Regions from separate parts of the Streptomyces cinnabarinus genome, predicted to be linked through region 1. Evidence: riboswitches for the same ligand, from Rfam matches in the RefSeq annotation. Region 1 holds a riboswitch; each other region holds the start of a gene.
What was found. A riboswitch is a leader RNA that binds a small molecule or an ion and turns the genes downstream of it on or off. The one in region 1 is predicted to bind cyclic di-AMP.
Positions count from the first base shown of each region.

Region 1 (6,943 bases):
CGAGGATGGAGTAGTACAGGTGCGGCATGCCGGCGTCATGCTGGAGCTGCCGGTCCAGGGTGTCCTCCAGGAGGTGGGCGGCACCGATGTACGCGCGCCAGGCGCGCTGCTCCTCGGGGGTGAGCCAGCGGGTCGTCATGCCTCCAGTGTAGGTTTGCTTAAAACTTGAACCAAGCCCGCCGACCTGACCCTGCTGCCCCACCGCCCCGACCCCGTCGCCCCGCCGGCCCCGATGGAGCACCGATGCCCCTCCCCTACGTCCTGCTGTCGGCCGCCGTCTCCCTCGACGGCTACCTGGACGACACCGGCCCCGAGCGGCTGCTGCTCTCCAGCCCCGCCGACTTCGACCGGGTCGACGAGGTACGCGCCTCGGTCGACGCGATCCTGGTCGGCGCCGGCACCATCCGCGCCGACAACCCGCGGCTGCTGGTGAACTCGCCCGAGCGGCGCGCGGCCCGGATCGCCGCGGGACGGCCGGAGTACCCCCTGAAGGTCACCGTCAGCGGCAGCGGCGACCTGGACCCGGCGGCGAACTTCTGGCACACGGGCGGTGAGAAGGCCGTCTATACGACGGACAAGGGCGCGGAGACGGCCCGTGCCGCCGGCCTCGCGGCGGACGTGGTCTCCCTCGGCGCCGACCTCGACTGGCGCCGCCTGCTCGCGGACCTGCACGCCCGGGGCGTACACCGGCTGATGGTCGAGGGCGGCGGCACCATCCACACCCAGCTCCTCCGGGAGGGCCTGGCGGACGAACTCCAGCTGGTCCTGGCCCCGCTGTTCGTCGGCGACCCGGCAGCCCCGCGCCTGTTCGGCCCCGGCGCATACCAGCAGGGACGACTGCGCCTGGTGGAGACCCGCCGTATCCAGGACGTCGTCCTGATGCGCTACGAGCCGACCGCACCCGGCGAGGGCGATGTCCCGGCCGCCGCCGACCACCACTGGCTGCGGCTCGCCTGCGAGCTGGCCGAGCTGTGCCCGCCCTCCGACACGGCGTTCAGCGTCGGCGCGGTGGTCGTCGCCGCCGACGGCACCGAACTCGCCCGCGGCCACTCCCGCGAGGGCGACGACCCGGTGGTGCACGCCGAGGAGGCGGCCCTCGCCAAGATCGACCCCGAGGACCCGCGCCTGCCCTCCGCGACGGTCTACAGCAGCCTGGAGCCCTGCGCCCACCGCTCCTCCCGCCCCGCCCCCTGCGCCCGGCTGATCCTGGACGCGGGCGTCCGCCGGGTGGTCACGGCGTGGCGGGAGCCGGACACCTTCGTGGTGGCGGCGGACGGCACCGGCCTGCTCACCTCGGCCGGCGTCGACGTACTCGAACTCCCGGAGTACGCGGACCGGGCGAAGGCCCCGAACCGGCACCTTCTGGCGTAACCCCGCGTCAGGTCCGATCGGCCCAACAAACCCTGCGCCCGCCCCCGCACCGGGCCACGCTGCCTGCATGAGGTCTGTTCGTGCGCGTGCCGTCGTGTTCGTGGTGGTCGGTCTTCTCCTCAGCGCCTGTGGAGCCACGGGCGCCGGCAGCAGCACTATGGCCCGTGCCCTCCCGTCCGACGCCGAGTTCACCCACCCCGGTGTGCTCGTCGGCGCCGCCCAGCTGGAGGCCGTGCGCGAGAACGTCACCGCGGGCAGGCAGCCGTGGCTGAAGGCGTATCTCGACATGCGGGACAGTGAGTACGGCGCCTACAAGTACCGGGCCGAGCCGTACGAGGAGGTGCGCTGTCCCGCCGGGAGGACGGCGGGGCAGGGGTGTGCGCAGGAGCGCCGGGACGCCATCGCCGCCTACACCCAGGCCCTGCTCTTCACCGTCACCGGGAAGGCGCCGCACGCCGTCAAGGCCAGGGAGATCATGGACGCCTGGTCGGCGAAGCTGAAGCGGCACAGCGGGGAGAACGCCGGGCTCCAGGCCGGGTGGGCCGGGGCGACCTGGGCGCGGGCCGCCGAGATCGTCCGGCACAGCGACGGCGCCGGATGGCCCGCGGAGCGCGTGCGCCGGTTCGAGACCATGCTGCGGACCGCGCATCTGCCCCAGGTCACCAAGAAGGTCCCGGACGCCAACGGCACCCGGGACCTCGTCACCACCGACGCGGCCATCGGCATCGCCGTCTTCCTCGACGACCACAAGACCTTCGACCACGCCCTGGCCCGCTTCCGCGACCGCGTGCCCGCCTACTTCTACCTCGACAAGGACGGCCGCCTCCCGCTCACCCCGGCCGGGTCCAGCATGAACACCCCGCAGCGCCTGGCGGCGTACTGGTTCCGGCAGACGACGTACAAGCCGGGTGTCACCCAGGAGACCTGCCGGAACTTCGAGCACGTCGGCCACGCGATCGCCGCCACCGCGCACATCGCCGAGACCGCCTGGCACCAGGGCGTCGATCTGTACGGCGAGGCGGAGGACCGGCTCAAGGCCGCGATGGAGCTGCACGCCCGGCACCAGAGCGGCGAGCCCGCCCCGGCCTGGCTGTGCGGCGGCCAGGTCCGGCGGACCATGGGGCCCGACCTGGAGGTCGCGCTGAACCATCTGGAGGACCGGCGCGGCGCCTCCGTCCCGGCCGCCCGCAGGCTCGCCGAGAAGACCCGCCCGGCCGGTACCGACGGCCTCTTCGTCTCCTGGGAGACCCTCACTCACGCGGGCAACCCGGCGGCCTGAGGAAACGGGTGTGCTTCGGGCCCTGCGGATGACGTACACTGGTTTCACCGACGCGGGGTGGAGCAGCTCGGTAGCTCGCTGGGCTCATAACCCAGAGGTCGCAGGTTCAAATCCTGTCCCCGCTACTGAAGGCCGAGGGCCGGAATCCGAAAGGGTTCCGGCCCTCGGTGCATGTCGGCCCACTCATCCACTCGGCCCACCCCGTTCGCCCCGCGGCCCCGCTCCGGGAACCCTGGAGGGACGGCGACGCGGCGGGAGGCGGGCAGTGCGGGCTTCGGTCAGACAGGGGACCCGGCGCTTCCCGTCCGGCCGCACCCTCGCACGGATCATCCCGGCGGCCCTGATCGCGGGCGGCATCCTGTACGACCTCAGCACCCCCCGTGACTTCACCGCGGTCCCCTTCTTCACCGCCGCCCCGCTCGTCGCCGCCCCGCTCTTCTCGCTGCTCGGCACCGTCATCACCGGCGTCGGGGCCCTGATCGCCGCCTACGCCGTCCATGTCCGCTTCGGCTTCGGCGTGGACGCGGACACCGTCACCGAGGTGATCACCGTGGTCACCGTCGCCGTCCTGGCGGCCGTGCTCAACCGCGTGGTGCGCCGCGGCGATCTGCGGCTCGCCTCGCAGCGCGAGATCGCCGAGGCCACGCAGCGCGCCGTCCTGCCCCAACCCGTGGAACGGATCGGCGGCTTCGACATCGCCGCCCGCTACGAGGCCGCCCAGGCCGACGCCTTCATCGGCGGTGATCTGTACGCGGTGGTGGACAGCCCGTGGGGCGTCCGGCTCGTCGTCGGCGATGTGCGCGGCAAGGGCATGGGCGCCGTCGCGGCCGTCGCCGTGGTCATCGGCGCCTTCCGGGAGGCGGCCGAGCAGGAGCCGGACCTGGAGGGCGTCGCACGGCGCCTGGAGCGGGCGCTGACCCGGGAGGGCACACGGCGCGAGGGGATCGACGCCCATGAGGGATTCACCACCGCCGTACTGGCCGAACTCCCGCACGGCGAGGGCGTCGTACGGATCGTCAACCGCGGCCATCCGCCCCCGCTGCTGCTCCACGCGGACCGCACCGTACGCCCGCTGCCCGCCGGGGAGCCCGCCCTGCCGCTGGGCATGAGCGACCTCGGCAACTGGCCCGACCGCGCCGAGGAGGTGCCCTTCCCGCGCGGCGCCACCCTGCTGCTGCACACCGACGGCCTGTCCGAGGCCCGCGACGCGCACGGCGTCTTCTACGACCCCGAGCGTCGGCTCTCCGGCCGCGCCTTCCACGAGCCCGCCGCTCTGATCCGGACCCTCGCCGAGGAGGCGCGTCGGCACTGCGGGGGCGGGATGACGGACGACATGGCCCTGCTCGCCGTACGGCGGCCCTGACCGATGACCCCGATGGTCACCGGGGGTGATCGGACGGAAGCCCTCCGCATAACAACTGACATACCGTCAACAACTGTGTGGCAGGTGAACCTTGGTCAACTCGCCCGATTTAAACCCCTCATGACCCTAAAGTTCCGGCCGGATTCGTTAATGATCAAGCGGAACGGCTTGGAATCCGCACCCCGGGTCTATTAACGTTCGATAACGCAGCGCGGTCGTCCCAGCCGTCACAAGAGTCGGCTCCGTGCGCACGCGCCGAATCCCGTAAGGGAACCGGGGAACCACCAACTTGGGGTGAATCGGGCGTAATCCACCGGGCAAAACCGGTCGGATATACGCGCGTAGGAGACCTTCCTGCTCCGAACCCGTCAGCTAACCCGGTAGGCGAGAAGGAAGGAAAGGAGCACGCCCACGTGGCGTCAAACCGCCCTGCCCCGTTCGTGCCGAGCCAACGCGGGGACGAGACTTTCGGCTACGGCAGCTATCGCAGCGACGAGGGCCCGTTCGAAGAGTGGAACCCCACTGCGGAATCCATTCGCCCGGTGCGCGGCAAGCATCGCGTCGCCAAGAAGGGCGGCGGCGGACTCGCCCGCAGCTCCACGGTTCTCGGCGTCGGTGTCATAGCCGCGGTCGGCGCGGGCGGTATGGCCAGCGCGCAGTCCGGCAAGCCGCCGGTCGCGATCACCATGCCCGACCTGCCGCTGATCTCCGACCACTCCGCGGACGAGGAGACGCCCGAGACGGCGGCCTCCCCGCTCAGCAGCGTCGGCATGACCACGATGGACACCGAGCAGGGCGCCGCCGACGCCGGTGAGGCGCTGCGCGCCCGGATCATGGCCCAGGCCGAGCAGCAGCAGGACCAGGTAGACACCAAGGCCGCCGCGGATGCCGCCGCAGCCGCCGAGAAGGCCGCCGCGGAAGCCGCCGCCGAGGCGGAGAAGGAAGCCAAGGCCAAGGCCGCCGCCGCCAAGGCGAAGGCCGAGGAGGAGGCCCGCAAGAAGGCCGAGGCCGAGCGCCTCGCCGCGCTGGCCAAGCAGTACACGCTGCCGACCTCGTCGTTCACCCTCACCTCGACCTTCGGCCAGGCCGGTTCGATGTGGTCCTCCGGGTACCACACGGGCCTCGACTTCGCCGCTCCCACGGGCACCCTGCTGAAGGCGGTCCACACCGGCACGATCACCAGCGCCGGCTGGGACGGCTCCTACGGCTACAAGACCGTGCTCACCCTGGAGGACGGCACCGAGATCTGGTACGCCCACCAGTCCTCGATCAGCGTCTCCGTCGGCCAGAAGGTCACCACCGGCGACATCATCGGCCGGGTGGGCGCGACCGGCAACGTGACCGGCGCGCACCTGCACATGGAGGTCCACCCCGAGGGGTCCTCCTCCGGCATCGACCCGCTCGCGTGGCTGCGCGACAAGGGCCTCAACATCTGACCCACGCCCCCGCGTGAACCCCGGCGGTCCTGACGACGACCCCCCGACGTCAGGGCTGCCGGTTTCGCATGCCCGCAGGCGCTACGTGCGGTACGGGTTGTAGGCCGGGTACGCCGGATAGGGCTGGTAGCCGCTCGGCTGTGCCGGGTATCCGTACGCCCCGTACATCGGCCAGGGCGCCGCCACCACCGGGACGGGCGGTGCCGTCGCCCGCGCCGCGTGGTCGAGCGCCGGCCGTGCCACCTCCCGGCGCCGCCACAGCTCCCGCAGCAGCTCCGCTTCCCGCACGACGAAGTCGGCGCCCGCACGGCCGCGGCGCCCCCGGTGCCGCAGGAACGCCAGCGAGGTCGCGTACGCCTCGTACTGCGCCACCTCCCGCGCCGCCCGCCGTCCGCCCGCGGTGCGGCGGGCGTACTGCCGGGCCATGCGCCGCGCCCGCATCGAGCCGAGCGCGAAGGGCTCGGCCGGGGTGAGCCAGCCGGCCACGGCGTAGGCGGGCAGCTCCTCCCGCACGGTGCGCAGTTCGCGCTGGCGGGTCCAGATCACGAGCCAGGTCAGCAGGCCGAAGGCGGGCACCATGATCGCCGCGTAGACGGCGAAGAAGCCGAACGGGCCGAAGGACGCGGAGCCGTTCCACAGCGCGTGCATGCCCATCGCGAGCAGCAGCCCGGACAGCGGCAGCAGGATCCGCCGCCAGCGCTGCCGGTCGCCGGAGAGCGCGGCGATGCCGAAGCCGATGCCGGTGAGGACGGTGAACAGGGGGTGCGCGAACGGGGACATCACGATGCGCACGAAGAAGGTTGCGGCGGTGACGGAGGCGATGCCGCTGTCGCCGGTGAGCTGGTCGGTGCCGAAGGCGGTACCGAGGTAGAGGATGTTCTCGGTGAACGCGAAGCCGGTGGCGGTGAGCCCGGCTATGACCACCCCGTCGACGAGCCCGGTGAAGTCCCGGCGCCGGAAGAGGAAGACGAGCAGAACGGCGGCCGCCTTCGCGGACTCCTCCACGATCGGCGCTATCACGGTCGCCCCGAGGGTGTCCGCGCTGGACGGATCCGCCGTGGCCGTGGCTATCCATCTGGTCGCGAAGCTGTTGGCGACGATGGCTATCAGCGCCGCCGCGCAGGCGCCCCAGGCGAAGGCGAAGAGCAGGTTTCGCCAGGGGCCCGGCTCCACCCGGTCCAGCCACCGGAAGGCGGCTATGAGCAGCGGCACCGGCAGTACGGCGAGGCCGAGCCCGACCAGGAAGCCCTGGGTGCCGGTCTGTTCGCGGACCAGGGCGAGGATGACCAGGCCGGAGAGCGTGAGCAGGGTGATCAGCGCGCCGTAGCGCACCCACTTCCGCTGCCACCAGTGCGCGTGCCGAAGTGCGCCGCCGGGCGGGCCGGTGGGGTGCGTCGGGTACGGGGGAACTGGATCGGTGGCCACGGCATTGACCCTAACGAGGGAGGGGCGCAGCCCGCAGAGGAGCGCGGTGGGCTCAGGCGCCGTTGAGGG
Region 1 is NZ_CP114413.1:4,362,955-4,369,897, reverse strand. Features, by position in the region: gene STRCI_RS19630 (MarR family winged helix-turn-helix transcriptional regulator) at 1-139, opposite strand, end outside; gene STRCI_RS19625 (dihydrofolate reductase family protein) at 244-1,371, shown strand; gene STRCI_RS19620 (alginate lyase family protein) at 1,529-2,650, shown strand; tRNA gene STRCI_RS19615 (tRNA-Met) at 2,702-2,775, shown strand; gene STRCI_RS19610 (PP2C family protein-serine/threonine phosphatase) at 2,916-4,013, shown strand; cyclic di-AMP (ydaO/yuaA leader) riboswitch at 4,257-4,415, shown strand; gene STRCI_RS19605 (M23 family metallopeptidase) at 4,427-5,449, shown strand; gene STRCI_RS19600 (PrsW family intramembrane metalloprotease) at 5,531-6,874, opposite strand; gene trmB (tRNA (guanosine(46)-N7)-methyltransferase TrmB) at 6,927-6,943, opposite strand, start outside.

Region 2 (6,943 bases), 510 kb from region 1:
CGAGCGGCCCGCGTACACCGCGGCGTCGTCGAGGATCTCCTCGATGCGCAGCAGCTGGTTGTACTTGGCGACGCGGTCCGAGCGGGCCGGGGCGCCGGTCTTGATCTGACCGCAGTTCACGGCGACGGCGAGGTCGGCGATGGTGACGTCCTCGGTCTCACCGGAGCGGTGGGACATCATGCACTTGAAGCCGTTGCGCTGGGCCATCTCGACGGCGTCCAGGGTCTCGGTCAGCGAGCCGATCTGGTTCACCTTGACGAGCAGGGCGTTGGCGGAGCCCTCCTCGATGCCGCGGGCGAGACGCTCGGGGTTGGTGACGAAGAGGTCGTCGCCGACGATCTGGACCTTGTCACCGAGCTTGGCGGTGATGGTGTTCCAGCCGGCCCAGTCGTCCTCGAACAGCGGGTCCTCGATGGAGACGAGCGGGTACGCCTCGACGAGCTCGGCGTAGTACTCCGTCATCTCGGCGGCGGAGCGGTCCTTGCCCTCGAAGGTGTAGACGCCGTCCTTGTAGAACTCGGAGGCGGCCACGTCGAGGGCGAGGGCGATCTGCTCGCCGGGGGTGTAACCGGCCTCCTTGATGGCCTCGATGATGAGGTCCAGGGCGGCGCGGTTGGACTCCAGGTTCGGGGCGAAGCCGCCCTCGTCGCCGAGGCCGGTGGACAGGCCCTTGGTCTTCAGCACCTTCTTGAGGGTGTGGTAGACCTCGGCGCCCCAGCGCAGGGCCTCGGAGAAGGACTCCGCGCCGATGGGGGCGATCATGAACTCCTGGATGTCCACGTTGGAGTCGGCGTGCGAGCCGCCGTTCAGGATGTTCATCATCGGAACGGGCAGCAGGTGCGCGTTCGGGCCGCCCAGGTAGCGGAAGAGCGGCAGGTCGCTGGCCTCGGAGGCGGCGTGGGCGACGGCGAGGGAGACGCCGAGGATGGCGTTGGCGCCGAGCGAGCCCTTGTTGTCGGTGGCGTCCAGGTCGAACATCGCCTGGTCGATCAGGCGCTGCTCGGTGGCGTCGTAGCCGACGAGCTCCGGGCCGATCTGCTCGATGACGGCGAGGACGGCCTTCTCGACACCCTTGCCGAGGTAGCGGTTGGGGTCGCCGTCACGGAGCTCGATGGCCTCGAAGGCACCGGTGGAGGCACCGGACGGAACGGCGGCACGACCCGTGCTGCCGTCGTCGAGGCCGACCTCGACCTCGACCGTGGGGTTGCCTCGGGAGTCCAGGATTTCCCGGGCTACGACGACGTCGATGGACGGCACGAGCATCTCCTTCATGGGATGTGACGCTGGAAGTGCGGGGCACTTGAGCCTTGCGACTAGAGCCTAACCGCCTGAGGGACATCGGCCAGCCGACCGACCGTCCCGTGGACAAGGACAGACGGTACCCATTGTTTCTCTACGGAACAAAGGAGCGGTGAACTACCGGGAAAAAGAAGACCCCGCCCCGGTGCGTACGGGGGAGAACGCACCGGGGCGGGGAGCCCGTGGGGACGGGGGGTGACCCTCACGGGGCCTCCAGTATGGAGGAGGCCGGTATGAGGACCCTGTGGTCCGGCTAAGGGATTACTTGAGGTGCAGCTGCTGACCGGGGTAGATCAGGTCAGCGTCCTCGACGATGCCCTTGTTCAGCTTGAAGAGCTTCTCCCAGCCGCCCTTGACGTCGTGCTCCTCGGCGATGGTGCTGAGGGTGTCGCCCTTGACGACCTTGTACTCGCCGTCACCCTTCTTGACCTTCTTGCCGGTCGGGGTGGTCACGGTCTTCTTGGCCTTCTCGGCCTTGTCGGCCTTCTGAGCCGGACGCTCGGTCGAGCGGGAGGCGGTCTGCTCCTCGGTCGAACGGGTCTCGGTGTTGCTCGTGGTGCCGCTCCCGGTGGAGCCGCCGGTGTAGGTGGCGCTGGACAGACCGACGCCGCAGGACGGCCAGGCGCCCTTGCCCTGGCCCGCGAGGACCTTCTCGGCGATCTCGATCTGCTGGGACTTGCTGGCCTGGTCGGCGGTGGAGGCGTACTGCGTGCCGCCGTACGCGGCCCAGGTGGAGGCCGAGAACTGCAGACCGCCGTAGTAGCCGTTGCCGGTGTTGATGGACCAGTCGCCGCCGGACTCGCACTGGGCGACGGCGTCCCACTCGGAGGCGGTGGCGGCGGAGGCGCTGCCGGCCGCCATCAGCGGAGCGGCGACGGCGGCGCCGGTGACACCGGCGATCGCGATGGCGCGGGTGGCCTTGGACGGACGACGGTGCTTGCCCTTGCCGGAAAACAGCATGGATCGATCCCCTCACCGACGCCTGCGAGGTGAGCTGTCGGGTTCGGGCCGGTTGAGTTGCCCGGCCGCGCAGTCTGTCGAGTGCGCGGCTTCACCCCAAGCCGGTTCCGGTGTCGAGTCGCCTCAACCTCCGGACCCGGCGCTTACCTTGGGTCCCCCGCTCCTGCCTACGGCGCATGACGCGACGACTGTTCCCGTACGGCCACCGGCAGGATTCGGCGTGCGGCGGTCGGGGCCCGCTGCTGCGAGCGGTCACGACCGTAGGCAGGCGATCCGGGGAATTTCAAAGACGATCAGGGCTTCTGAGACTCATCCCACACTTTCACCAAAGCGGACATTCAGGTGCGAAGTGCGACGTGAACTAGCCCTGGTTTCCGACCGATTCGTCCCCTACTTCAAGGGTCTGACCGGGAGTGATACGGCTGGGGTCGGCGCCGATGGCCGACCTGTTGTCGGCGTAGAGCCCACGCCATCCGCCGTCGAGGTCAAGGGAGTCGGCGATGCTCGCGAGCGTGTCGCCGTTGCGGACGACGTACGAACGCTCCACCCCGCCCTCGTCCGCGGGCTGGCCGCGATGACGGCCGACGCCGGTGTCGATGAGGGTGGAATCGCCCCCGACCCAGAGGATGTTGCCCGAATTGTCCAGTCCGGATATGCCGGTGAACAGACCGTCGGCCACACCCGAGGGGACACTCCCGGAGGAGTCGGACGAGCCCTCCGACTCCTCACCCTCGGAAGCCCGCGCCGACTCGGGAGACTTGTCCGACTTGCTCGACTTATCCGACTTACTCGGATTCGCCGACTCTGTTGCGTCCTTCGACCCCTTCGACCCCTTCACCCCCTTCGAGTCGCCCGACGCTCCGGGTGACGTGGATGCGCTGGGGTCCGCCTCGGAGTCGGCGTCCTCGTCGCCCGCGGAGGCGCCGCCACCGACGGTGTCCAGCAGACCGGCCGAACCGGATGAGTTGGATGATTCGGACGAGTCGGTCGAATCGCCGTCCTCTTCAAGACCCGTGTCGACGCCGACCGAACCGGAGTCGGCGTCGAGGCCGGAGAGCGGGCCGCAGGTCGGCCAGGCGGCGAGCCCCTGGTCGTCGAGGATGCGCTCGGCGACGGCTATCTGCTGGGAGCGGCTGGCCTGGTCCGCACTCTCGGCGTACGTCGTGCCGCCGTAGCGTTCCCAGTTCTCCTGGGTGACCTGGAGGCCGCCGTAGTAGCCGTTGCCGTTGTCCTCGCTCCAGGAGCCGCCGCTCTCGCATTCCGCGACCCTGTCCCAGGTGTTGCCCTCGGCCGCGCTGGCACCGGTGGCGCCGAGGAGCGGGATGGCGATGGCGGAGCCGGTCACGCCGGCCGCGACGATGAGAGCCGGGGCCTGGCGGGGGCGACGGTGACGACCGTTCCCGGAGAGCATGCGGGGGCCTTTCGAAGACAGCGGGGAGCGGCGCGGTACCGGTGAGGCGAGGCGCCGCGCTGTCGAGTGAACGTATCGGCAGACGATCACTTGTCACAAGTTAATGCCGCACAGATCACGTGAAGATCACGGACTTGAGGGTGTGTCACGTTTGTGTCGGATACGGCTCGCCTCTGACTTGCTACGCGCTGGAGTTGTCAGCGGCCCGGTGTGAACTCGACCGGCAGGGTGCGCAGTCCGCGCATGATGAGGCCGCCGCGCCAGCGCAGCTCGGCCGGTTCCGCCGCGAGCCGGAGGTCCGGGAGGCGGGTGAGGAGGGTGGCCAGCGCGGTCTGGCCCTCCAGACGGGCGAGCGGGGCGCCCAGGCAGTAGTGGATGCCGTGGCCGTAGCCGAGGTGCTGGTTGTCGCGGCGGGCGAGGTCGAGGCGATCGGGGTCGGCGAACCGCTCCGGGTCCCGGTCGGCGGCGGCGAGGACGACGAGCACCGGGTCACCGGGGGCGATGTCCTGGCCGCCGATGGTCAGGGGCCGGGTGGCGAACCGCCAGGTGGCCAGCTCGACCGGGCCGTCGTAGCGCAGGAGTTCCTCCACGCCGGTTTCGAGCAGGGCGGTGTCCTCGGCGGCCAGCGACTCCTGGAGGCGGGTCCGTTGTTCGGGGTGGGTGAGCAGGGCGTAGGTGCCGTTGCCGATGAGGTTCACGGTGGTCTCGAACCCCGCGAACAGCAGGATGAAGGCCATGGCGGCGGCCTCGTTCTCGGTGAGGTGCTCGCCGTGGTCGGAGGCCCGGATCAGGCCCGAGATCAGATCCTCGCCGGGGGCGGGTTCGGCGGGCAGCGCCTCGCGCTTGCGGTGGATGAGGTCGGCGAGATAGCCGCGCATCTTCTTCACCGACCGCGCGACCCCGCCCCGCGGGCCGCCCTGGTGGCGGATCATCATGCCCGCCCAGTCCCGGAAGTCGTCCTGGTCCTCGCGGGGCACACCGAGCAGATCGCAGATCGCGTAGATGGGGAGCGGGAAGGCGAACTCATGGATGAGGTCGGCGCTGCCCTCCGCGGCGAACCGGTCGATCAGCTGGTCGGTCAGCTCCTGCACCCGGGGCGCGAACTCCGCGACCCGGCGGGGCGTGAACGCCTTGCTGACGAGCCGTCGCAGCCGGGTGTGGTCCGGCGGGTCGATGTTGAGCAGATGCGTCATCAGCTCGGCCTTGCGCTCACCGGGGATACCGGTCTTGCCCTTGGCGTGCGCGGGCTCGGCGTGATGCGCGGGGTTCTTGCTGAGCCGCTGGTCGGCCAGGGCCTGCTTGGCATCGGCGTGACGCGTGACCAGCCAGGCCTCCACCCCGCTGGGCAGCGTGGTCCGGTGCACGGGGGCGTGCTCGCGCAGCCAGGCGTAGGCGGGGTAGGGGTCGGCGGCGAACTCCCAGGTGAAGAGGTCGGGGGCCGGGGAGGCCGCCGGGACGGGGGTGGCCGCGTGCGGCGCGGGGGTGGGGTGGTCGGTCACTCCTTGACGGTATCCGGCGGGGTGGCGGGGCTCGCTTCGTGTGTCAGGTCGGGGCGACGGCCGAGGAGCGTGTCGAGGGCGACGGCGATGGCGCGCTCGGACGACAGCGGAGGGCCGGGGATGGTGGGCGGCGTCGTGGCGGGGGTCCGGTGCCGCGCCAGGGCGGCCTGGAGGTTCTCGTCCCGGAGCGTCTTCATCAGCACGGGGAGGACCTCCGCCGCCGAGGCGTTGCCGTTCTCCGCCGCCACCGAGAGCCAGTGCTGGGCGCGCGCCAGCAGAAGGAACCCGAGTTCCTGCGCGGGTTCGGGGTTGCCCGCCTCGGCCGCTCTCTGGATGTGCGGCAGTGCTTCGGTCAGCTCGCCCTGTTCGAGCAGGAGATACCGCCCGAGCATGTGCGCCTCGCGGTCGTTCTCCTCCGCGACCCTGCCCCACCAGTACCGTGCTTCGGGGGCGTTACCCGCCCAGGTCGACAGGACGCCGAGGATCACCGGCGCCGTGGAGTCGCCCGCCTCGGCGTCGACCCGCACGGCGTCCCGGGCCGCCCGGGACACCTCGGCGCGCTCGGGCAGGTCGTACTTCCCCGCCATCCAGGCCATGGACCCCCACAGATGCGGGGTGAAGGGCGGCAGGTCCGGGCAGCGGATCGCGTCCGCGACCAGCGTCCCGCACGCCCGCCAGGTGCCCTCCTCCGCACCGGGCACCAGCAGCCCGGCGACACCCAGCCGGGGTCTGGACGCCCACTCCAGATCGTCCGGCGGGACCGGGATGTCCAGGGTGGTGCCGCCCCCGTAGATCTGACGATCGTTGATCAAGAACTCCCACGCCTCGGCCGAGAGCCCGCTGGTGGCTCCGCAGCGGGCCGCGTCGATGGCCGCCCGCACCAGCAGCTGGCCGCTCCACCGCCCGCCGGGCCGACTCGCCCGACGCCACTCCTCCCACAACTCCGGTCCCATGGACAGGAACTGAGTGACCCCCAGCTCGCCCCGCCATCGCACCGCGTCCACCAGTCGCGGGTCGTCCGACTGCGCGAGCCGCGCGAGCTCGGCCGCGCTCCACTCACAGGTCAGATCCACCGTGCGGGCACCGCGCAGCGCATGCGCCGTCGGATGGTCCCCGAAGCGGTGCGCCTCGTACGCCGCGTCCCGCATCGTCGCCAGCACCAGCACGCCCTCATGCGCGAGCTGCGCCAACGGCCCCGCCACCAGGCCCCGTTCGTCGAAATGGCGCTCCAGGTCGTCGAGCCACACCACATGTGTGCCGGAGGGATCCCGTCCGCGCAGGGCCGCGGGCAGCTCGCGCAGATCCGTCCCGGCGTGGGCGTTGAAGAGCCGGGTGTGGTCGTCGGCCTTGCGATGCAGCGCGGCCCAGGCAGTGGCCGTCTTCCCGGCCAGCGGCTCACCGGTGACGACGACCAGACCGCCCTCCCACAGCCCCTGCGCGACCAGCCGGTCGAGTTCCGCGTCCCGGTCCCGCGGGATGTACGGCGGCAGCGCTGGCTCGTCCCCGAAGGAACTGACGGGCCGTATGCCCAGCGCGCGCCGCCGTAACTCGCCGAGCCGGGGCCAGCCGTCCGCGGGCGCGGGGCCCATGGCGCCGTAGTTGTTCTGGACGCCGATGACGGGGGCGTTGAAGCTGGCCTGCCGGAAGTCGACGTGGTCCTGGGGGAACGGGGTGGGGGCGAGGCCCGGGATGAGCTGGGCGGAGAGGGAGTCCGGGGAGATCGAGACGGGGACGCTCACCGGGGTGGGGGTGGGAGCGGGTGCAGGGGCGGGTG
Region 2 is NZ_CP114413.1:3,855,940-3,862,882, forward strand. Features, by position in the region: gene eno (phosphopyruvate hydratase) at 1-1,257, opposite strand, end outside; gene STRCI_RS17270 (LysM peptidoglycan-binding domain-containing protein) at 1,561-2,259, opposite strand; cyclic di-AMP (ydaO/yuaA leader) riboswitch at 2,264-2,444, opposite strand; gene STRCI_RS17275 (transglycosylase family protein) at 2,621-3,604, opposite strand; gene STRCI_RS17280 (cytochrome P450 family protein) at 3,868-5,169, opposite strand; gene STRCI_RS17285 (hypothetical protein) at 5,166-6,943, opposite strand, start outside.
Region 2: another riboswitch for cyclic di-AMP. It lies ahead of STRCI_RS17270 (LysM peptidoglycan-binding domain-containing protein); the one in region 1 lies ahead of STRCI_RS19605 (M23 family metallopeptidase).

Region 3 (6,943 bases), 890 kb from region 1:
CAGTGCCGCGGCGCCCGCGTCGAGGACATGGTCTCCGAGCCGTACGCCGACCCGGCGCGCGCTGTCCTCACCGGGGACGGAGAAGACACCGTACGGAAGGTTGTGCGGGCCGAAGGGGTCGCCCTCGGGGACATCAAAGGGGGGCATGGGTGCTGCCTCGCTCTCGTGCGTGCCACGGGTCCGTGTCGTCGTCGCACACGTTACGGGCGGAACACCCGTCTTGGGCAGTGCCGAAAGATCACGACGGGGACGGGTCGTCGGCCCGCTGCCACGTCAGGAAGCCCTCGATCAGCTCGGGCGGGTTGGCCGCCTCGGTCGCCTCGACCTCCCAGCCGGGGCAGTCCATGTCGAAAATCACGATCGGCAGCGGACGGCCGAAGATCTTCTCGATCCGGCCGCTCGCGTGCAGATGCCGGGCGAGAGCGATACAGGCGTCGGCGAAGTGCAACTGCAACAGATCGTCCTTCGCGTCGTCCTCGTCGTCCTCGTCCTCCCCCTCCGCTCCGTCCTCCCCGTCCTCTCCCTCGAACCACAGACCGAGCCGCTTGACCTCGGTCTCGTACAGCGGTCCGCCCACCGGGTCCTCGGGCACGTTGCCGAGCGTCTCGAAGCCGTCGAGGAGCCAGCAGGCGTAGTTCCAGCGGGCCTCGCCGGGGTCCTCCGGGCGCCGCTCCAGCTCGTACTGCGTCTCGGTGTTGTAGCCGATCGCCACGTACGGGTGGCGGTAGTCGTAGTCAACGCGCCAGATACGGAAGGAGAGTGCGTAGATCTCGGGTTTCAGGTCCTCGGGGAAGCGTTCGAGGACGCGTCCGGCGGTCTCCCGGAGATGGTTCGCGAAGTCCTCTTGCCGGTCTGCCACACCCATCGCCCCCGTTCGTCACAACAGTGCCCCTCATTTCACCAGAAGCGGATGGGGGCAAGGGAGTTGGAGGGGGCGCGCGGGGCTGTGGTGGACGCCGGGGTCGTCCGGTTCGCGCTGAGTCGACGGGGCGTCCTGTCCGTATTCTCTGATCATGGCCGCACCCATCGCATATTCACTCATCGCCACCGACTTGGACGGAACCCTGCTCCGGGGCGACGACACGCTCTCCGACCGGTCGCTGGCCGCGCTCGCGCGGGTGGCCGAGTCCGGCGCCCGGCACCTGGTGGTGACCGGCCGGCCGGCTCCCAGGGTGCGGCCGCTCCTCGACGACCTGGGCAGCAGGGGGCTCGCGGTGTGCGGGCAGGGCGCGCAGGTGTACGACGCCGGCGCGGACCGTCTGCTGTGGTCGGTCACCCTGGACCGGGAGTTGGCCGAGACCGCGCTCGGCAAGATCGAGGCCGAGGTGGGGCAGGTGTACGCGGCGGTGGACCAGGACGGCGTGGACGGACTCACGTTGATCGAGCCCGGGTATCTGATGCCGCACCCCACCCTGCCCGCGGTGCGGGTCGGGCGGCGCGACGACCTGTGGTGCGAGCCGATCAGCAAGGTGCTGCTGCGCCATCCCGAGCTGTCCGACGACCAGTTGGCGGCGACGGCGCGCTCGGTGGTCGGTTCGCTGGCGACGGTCACCATGTCGGGCCCGGGAACCGTCGAACTTCAGCCATGCGGCATCACCAAGGCGACCGGCCTCGCGCTGGCCGCCGATCATCTGGGGCTCGGCCCGGACCGGACGATCGCCTTCGGTGACATGCCCAATGACATCCCGATGTTCGACTGGGCGGCGCACGGTGTCGCGATGGCCAACGCCCACCCCGAACTCAAGGCGGTGGCCGACGAGATCACCTTGTCGAACGAGGACGACGGCATCGCCGTCGTCCTCGAAAGACTCTTCCGGTAGCCCGGGGAAGGCGCGGTGGCTCAGTAGGCGCCGAAGACGTTGTCGATCGAACCGTAGCGCTGGGCCGCGTAGTTGCAGGCGGCGGTGATGTTCGCGACCGGGTCGTAGGGGTCGTACGAGGTGCCCGCCACGTGGTACGCCATGAAGGTCGGGTCGATCACCTGGAGCAGGCCCTTGGACGGGGTGCCCGCGGCGGCGTTGGAGTCCCAGTTGTTGATCGCGTACTGGTTGCCCGAGGACTCCCGGATGATGTTGCGGTAGATGCCGTCATAGCTGCCGGGGATCCCGTGATCCGCCATGACCTGGAGGGACGCCCGGATCCAGCCGTCGAGGTTGTTGGCGTACCCCAGCGAGGCGGCGGTGGTGGCGGTCGGCGTGGCCGCGGAGGCGTTGGTGGCGCCGATGAGCGGGAGCGCCAGTACGGCGGCTCCGGTGCCGAGGACGGCGAGCTTGCGGGCGATGCGGCGGGGGCGGCGCTGAGCGGCAGCGGGCATGGCGAAGTTCCTCTCCGGCGCCTGCGAGGTGAGCTGTCGGGTTCGGGCGGGAGCTGCCCGGCCGCGCACCACGATGGGCACGCGGCTTCACCCCGAGCCGTTTCGGCGCGTCCGAGGACGTCCGGCCCGGCGACTTACCTGGGTCCCCCGCTCCTGCCGTACGAAGATCTCGATGGAGCCGGACGGCGGCAGGATTCGGCGTCCGCCCGACAGGCCGGGAACGTATGCGAGAGCACATGTCCGAAACAAGTAGCGGATTCACATATCCAGGGATTTGATCTTCGAAAGGGGGATGTGCGGCCGCTGGGTGTTTGCGGGTGCCAAGGGTCAACTGGCGGGCGGGGGAGGGGTGTCGGTGATGGCCTGTGGAGTGCCTGTGAAGAGTGTGGCGTGAGTCAAGTCACGCACAGGCGCAAGAGTGAGCAAAACGGGCAATAGCCCCAATGGGGCTTTAACGTCTGGGTGTTCAGCGTCTCGGCGTTCGCGGAATCCGCTTCTCCCACGTCCGGTGGAAGACCACCTCGCCGCCGTCCGTGCAGATCACCTCGTTCGAGGTGATGAAGTCCGTCGCGTCGCAGGTGGTCTCCGACCGGGTCCGGACGGTGGTGTCCCAGGCCGGCTCCGGCCGGTGCAGGCGGATCGACCAGTCCGAGCGGGCGCGGGCGGAGAGCGGGTCCGCCTCCTGGATCGTGTACGTCTCCAGTGCGTCCTCGGTGCACTCCAGCCCGTCGGGGTGCACGCGCGTGCCGCCGTGCCGTGGATCGACCTCGATGCGCCACTCGCCCTTGGCCACGTCCCGGACGACCAGCCGCCGCGGGCGCGGCTCGTCCAGCGTGGCCGGCTCGGCCACGCCCAGGGGCTCGGCCTGCTCCGGCGCCTCGAAGGCAATGTCGAAGGCGGCATCGGAGGCGGCATCGGAGGCGACGTCGGACGCGACGCCGGACGCGACGCCGGACGCGACGCCGGACGCGACGTCGGACGCGACGCCGGACGAGGCGGCACGCGCGCGTACCGGCACTTCCAGGAAGCTCCCCGCCGGATCCAGCGTGAAGCCGGCTGTCGACTCAGGGTGCGGCCAGACCCACGGCCAGTACGCGCAGGACACCGCGAGCCGGATGCGATGGCCGGGCGGGAAGGCGTGCCCGATGGCGCTCAGCCCGAACTCGACGTCCTCCGTGGCACCCGGCTCCCACGGCACCGCCCGGTCGTGCCCGTGGCGCGCGGCGAGGTTCAGCACGCCGCGCGTGACCAGCGTCGAGGCGCCGTCGGGCGCGACATCGCAGACCCGCGCGATCACCTGCCCGCGCGGCACCTCCGAGGTCAGCCGCAGCCGCACTCTCGGCCGCCCCAGCACCCAGGTCTCCTCGCCCACGGCGAACTCGAAGCAAGCCGAGCGGGCGTCCTCCTCCCGCTGGTCCGGCGGCAGGTCGGCGTCGTTCCCGCGCGGGACGAACTGACCGGCGTCCACCCCGGTCTGCATGGGCGACCGCACGACAACAGGGGCGCCCTGGAGGGCGTACGTCACCTGGGTGATGTGCGGGGAGGGCCAGGACGGCTCGCCGACCCAGCGGCCGGGCAGGGTGCCGTAGGCCGTGGCGGGCGGGTGGGAGTCGCTGACGTAGGCGCGCAGGAGGGGCTCGGGGAGAGCGCCCTCGCCCTTCAGCCAGTGGTCCCACCAGCGCAGGGTCTCCTGGAGGAAGCCGATCGCCGGTCCGGGCGGCAGGTCCCGGTCGGGGTAGTGGTGGGACCAGGGGCCGATCAGACCGCGGACGCGGTCGGCGGGCAGGTGCTCCACGAGGCGCAGCACGGTGTCGCGGTACGGGTCGTGCCAGCCGCCGACCGCGAGGACGGCGGCCTCGATGGCGCCGTAGTCCTCGCGGACGCTGCCGTGGCGCCAGTGGTCGTCCCGGGTCGGGTGGGCCGGCCGGGTGTGCGGCAGCGGTTCGACGGCCTCCAGGCGCTTCAGCCAGAGCTCCCGCCACGCCTCACCGGCGTACCGCGGATCGGGTGGCAGACAGGCGGCGGCGAGCGTCGTCGCCGCCCGGGCGTGCATGTCGACCGCGCGGACGGAACCTCCCGCGTGGTGCGCATCGTTGTCATAGCGATCGTCGGTGGAGCAGACCGTGACGATCGCCTTGAGCGGCTCGGGCGCGAGGGCCGCGATCTGGAGAGAGTTGAAGCCGCCCCAGGAGATGCCGAACATGCCGACCTTGCCGTCGCACCAGGGCCGGTCCGCCAGCCAGTGCACCACCTCGACCCCGTCGGCCGGTTCGGTCGCCGAGTACGCGTCCGTGGGCAGACCCTCGCTGTTGCCGTGCCCGCGGATGTCCACCCGGACGGAGGCGTAGCCGTGGCCCGCGTACCAGGGGTGGCGCTGGTGGTCACGCGCGGCCGTCCGGTCGGTCAGGCGGTCCGGCAGGTATTCGAGGAGCGCCGGGACGGGCTCGTCGGTGAGCGGGCGCCACACCCGCGCGTAGAGCAGGGTTCCGTCCGCGAGCGGGATGCGGAGGTCCTCATGGGCCGTCTCGTAGGGGAAGGACGTACGGATACGCGTGTTCATCGCGAAAGCCCCAGTCGGCGTGAAGGCCCCGACGGGCAGGGTGCGGCATCGACCTCGATTCGAGACACACTCCACTACTTCCACGTAAGTCGATAGATATCCGTTCTTATCAGTTGATCAAAAACATAACCGGCGTGATCCCATACCGCCCGTCGTGGACGGGCGGGCGGCATCGGTGATCGAAACGTGACCGGATACGCTGACTTGAGTGAAGGCAGCGACCTATCGACAAACCGCGTAATCGCCAGTAGACACCAGCAGACAGGAGACCCCTCGTGACCGTCGTCGGGCCGTTCGGGCTGAGCGTGCGGGACCAGGCTCTGGAAGCCGATGTCCAGGCCGGATTGGCGGCTGTCGAGGAGGGACTGCTCGAAGCCACCAAGAGCGAGGTCCCCTTCATCACGGAGGCCGCTCAGCATCTGGTGCGGGCGGGCGGGAAGCGGTTCCGGCCGTTGCTCGTCATGCTCTCCGCGCAGTTCGGCGACCGGTACGCGCCCGGGATCGTGCCGTCGGCCGTGGTGGTGGAACTGACCCACCTGGCGACGCTGTACCACGACGACGTGATGGACGAGGCCGAGGTCCGGCGCGGGGTGGCCAGCGCCAACACCCGCTGGGGCAACTCGGTCGCGGTCCTCACGGGTGACTTCCTCTTCGCCCGCGCCTCGCACATCCTCGCCGACCTCGGTCCCGAGGCGGTCCGGGTGCAGGCCGAGGCGTTCGAGCGGCTGGTCACCGGGCAGATCCTGGAGACGGCGGGCCCGCAGGACGGACGTGACCCGGTCGAGCACTACCTCGATGTGCTGGCCGGCAAGACGGGATCCCTGGTGGCGGTGTCGTGCCGCTTCGGCGCGATGATGTCCGGCGCCGACGAGACGGTGGTGGACGTCCTCACGCAGTACGGCGAGCGGCTCGGGGTCGCCTTCCAGCTCGCCGACGACGTGCTCGACATCGCCTCCGACTCGCACGAGTCCGGGAAGACGCCGGGCACGGATCTGCGCGAGGGCATTCCGACGCTGCCGGTGCTGCGGCTGCGGGAGCGCGCGGAGCGGCTGGGTCTCGCCGAGGACATCGCCCTGTGCGAGCTGCTCGACTCCGACCTGACCGACGACGTCCGGCACGCGGAGGCACTGGCGGCGCTGCGCACGCATCCGGCGCTGGAGCAGGCCCGGCGTGACACGGTGCGGTATGCGCAGGACGCGCGCGCCTCCCTGGCGCCGCTGTCGGAGTGCGACGCGAAGGCGGCGCTGATGGAGTTGTGCGACGCGGTGGTGCATCGGGCGGGTTAGGTTCCCCGTCCCTCCAGGTCTGCTCAAGTGACGCACGCCACACCACTGGACTGAGTCCAAATCAAGATCTTCCCCGTATCGATGCCCAGAAGCCGACGCAGGGGGCGTCGGCTGACAAACGGGGAGATAACTTCATGCGTACGAGCCTGATCCGTACGAGCCTGACCGTCACCGCCGTCGCCATGGCCGCCGCCGTGGTGCCCACCTCCGCCTCGGCCACCTCCGCCACGCCCGACAACGGGACCATCCTCGCCGCCAGCCTCCGCGGAGCCAACGAGGTGCCGGTGGCCGGTGGGCCCGCCGTCGGGGACCAGGACGGCGCCGCGCTCCAGTTCGTCAGGGTCAAGGGCGACAAGGTCTCCGTCGCCGTCAAGTGGCGCGGCGTCGACCGGCCGACCGCCCTCCACCTCCACCAGGGCGCCAAGGGCAGCAACGGCGGCGTCAAGGTCGACTTCACCGAACTCCTCGCACGGAGCAAGGGCAAGACCCTCACCGGCACCGTCAAGGTGACCGACCAGGCGCTCCTCGACTCCCTCAAGTCCGAACCCGCCTCGTTCTACGCCAACCTGCACACCGCGAAGTTCCCCGGCGGAGCCGTCCGCGGGCAACTCCACAAGGTGACCACCGACTTCGACTTCCACAACGCCCTCGACAACTTCCAGGCGTCCGTCATCAAGGGCAAGCAGATCTACGAGTGCAAGCCGGCCGAGGGCGGCGGCCACGCCTTCGCCCAGCGGGACGTCAGCGCCGTGCTCGCCGGGCCGATCGCGCACTCCTTCGTGC
Region 3 is NZ_CP114413.1:5,252,350-5,259,292, forward strand. Features, by position in the region: gene fahA (fumarylacetoacetase) at 1-147, opposite strand, end outside; gene STRCI_RS23815 (hypothetical protein) at 239-865, opposite strand; gene STRCI_RS23820 (HAD family hydrolase) at 1,014-1,820, shown strand; gene STRCI_RS23825 (transglycosylase SLT domain-containing protein) at 1,841-2,314, opposite strand; cyclic di-AMP (ydaO/yuaA leader) riboswitch at 2,319-2,515, opposite strand; gene STRCI_RS23830 (CocE/NonD family hydrolase) at 2,781-4,874, opposite strand; gene STRCI_RS23835 (polyprenyl synthetase family protein) at 5,150-6,160, shown strand; gene STRCI_RS23840 (CHRD domain-containing protein) at 6,295-6,943, shown strand, end outside.
Region 3: another riboswitch for cyclic di-AMP. It lies ahead of STRCI_RS23825 (transglycosylase SLT domain-containing protein); the one in region 1 lies ahead of STRCI_RS19605 (M23 family metallopeptidase).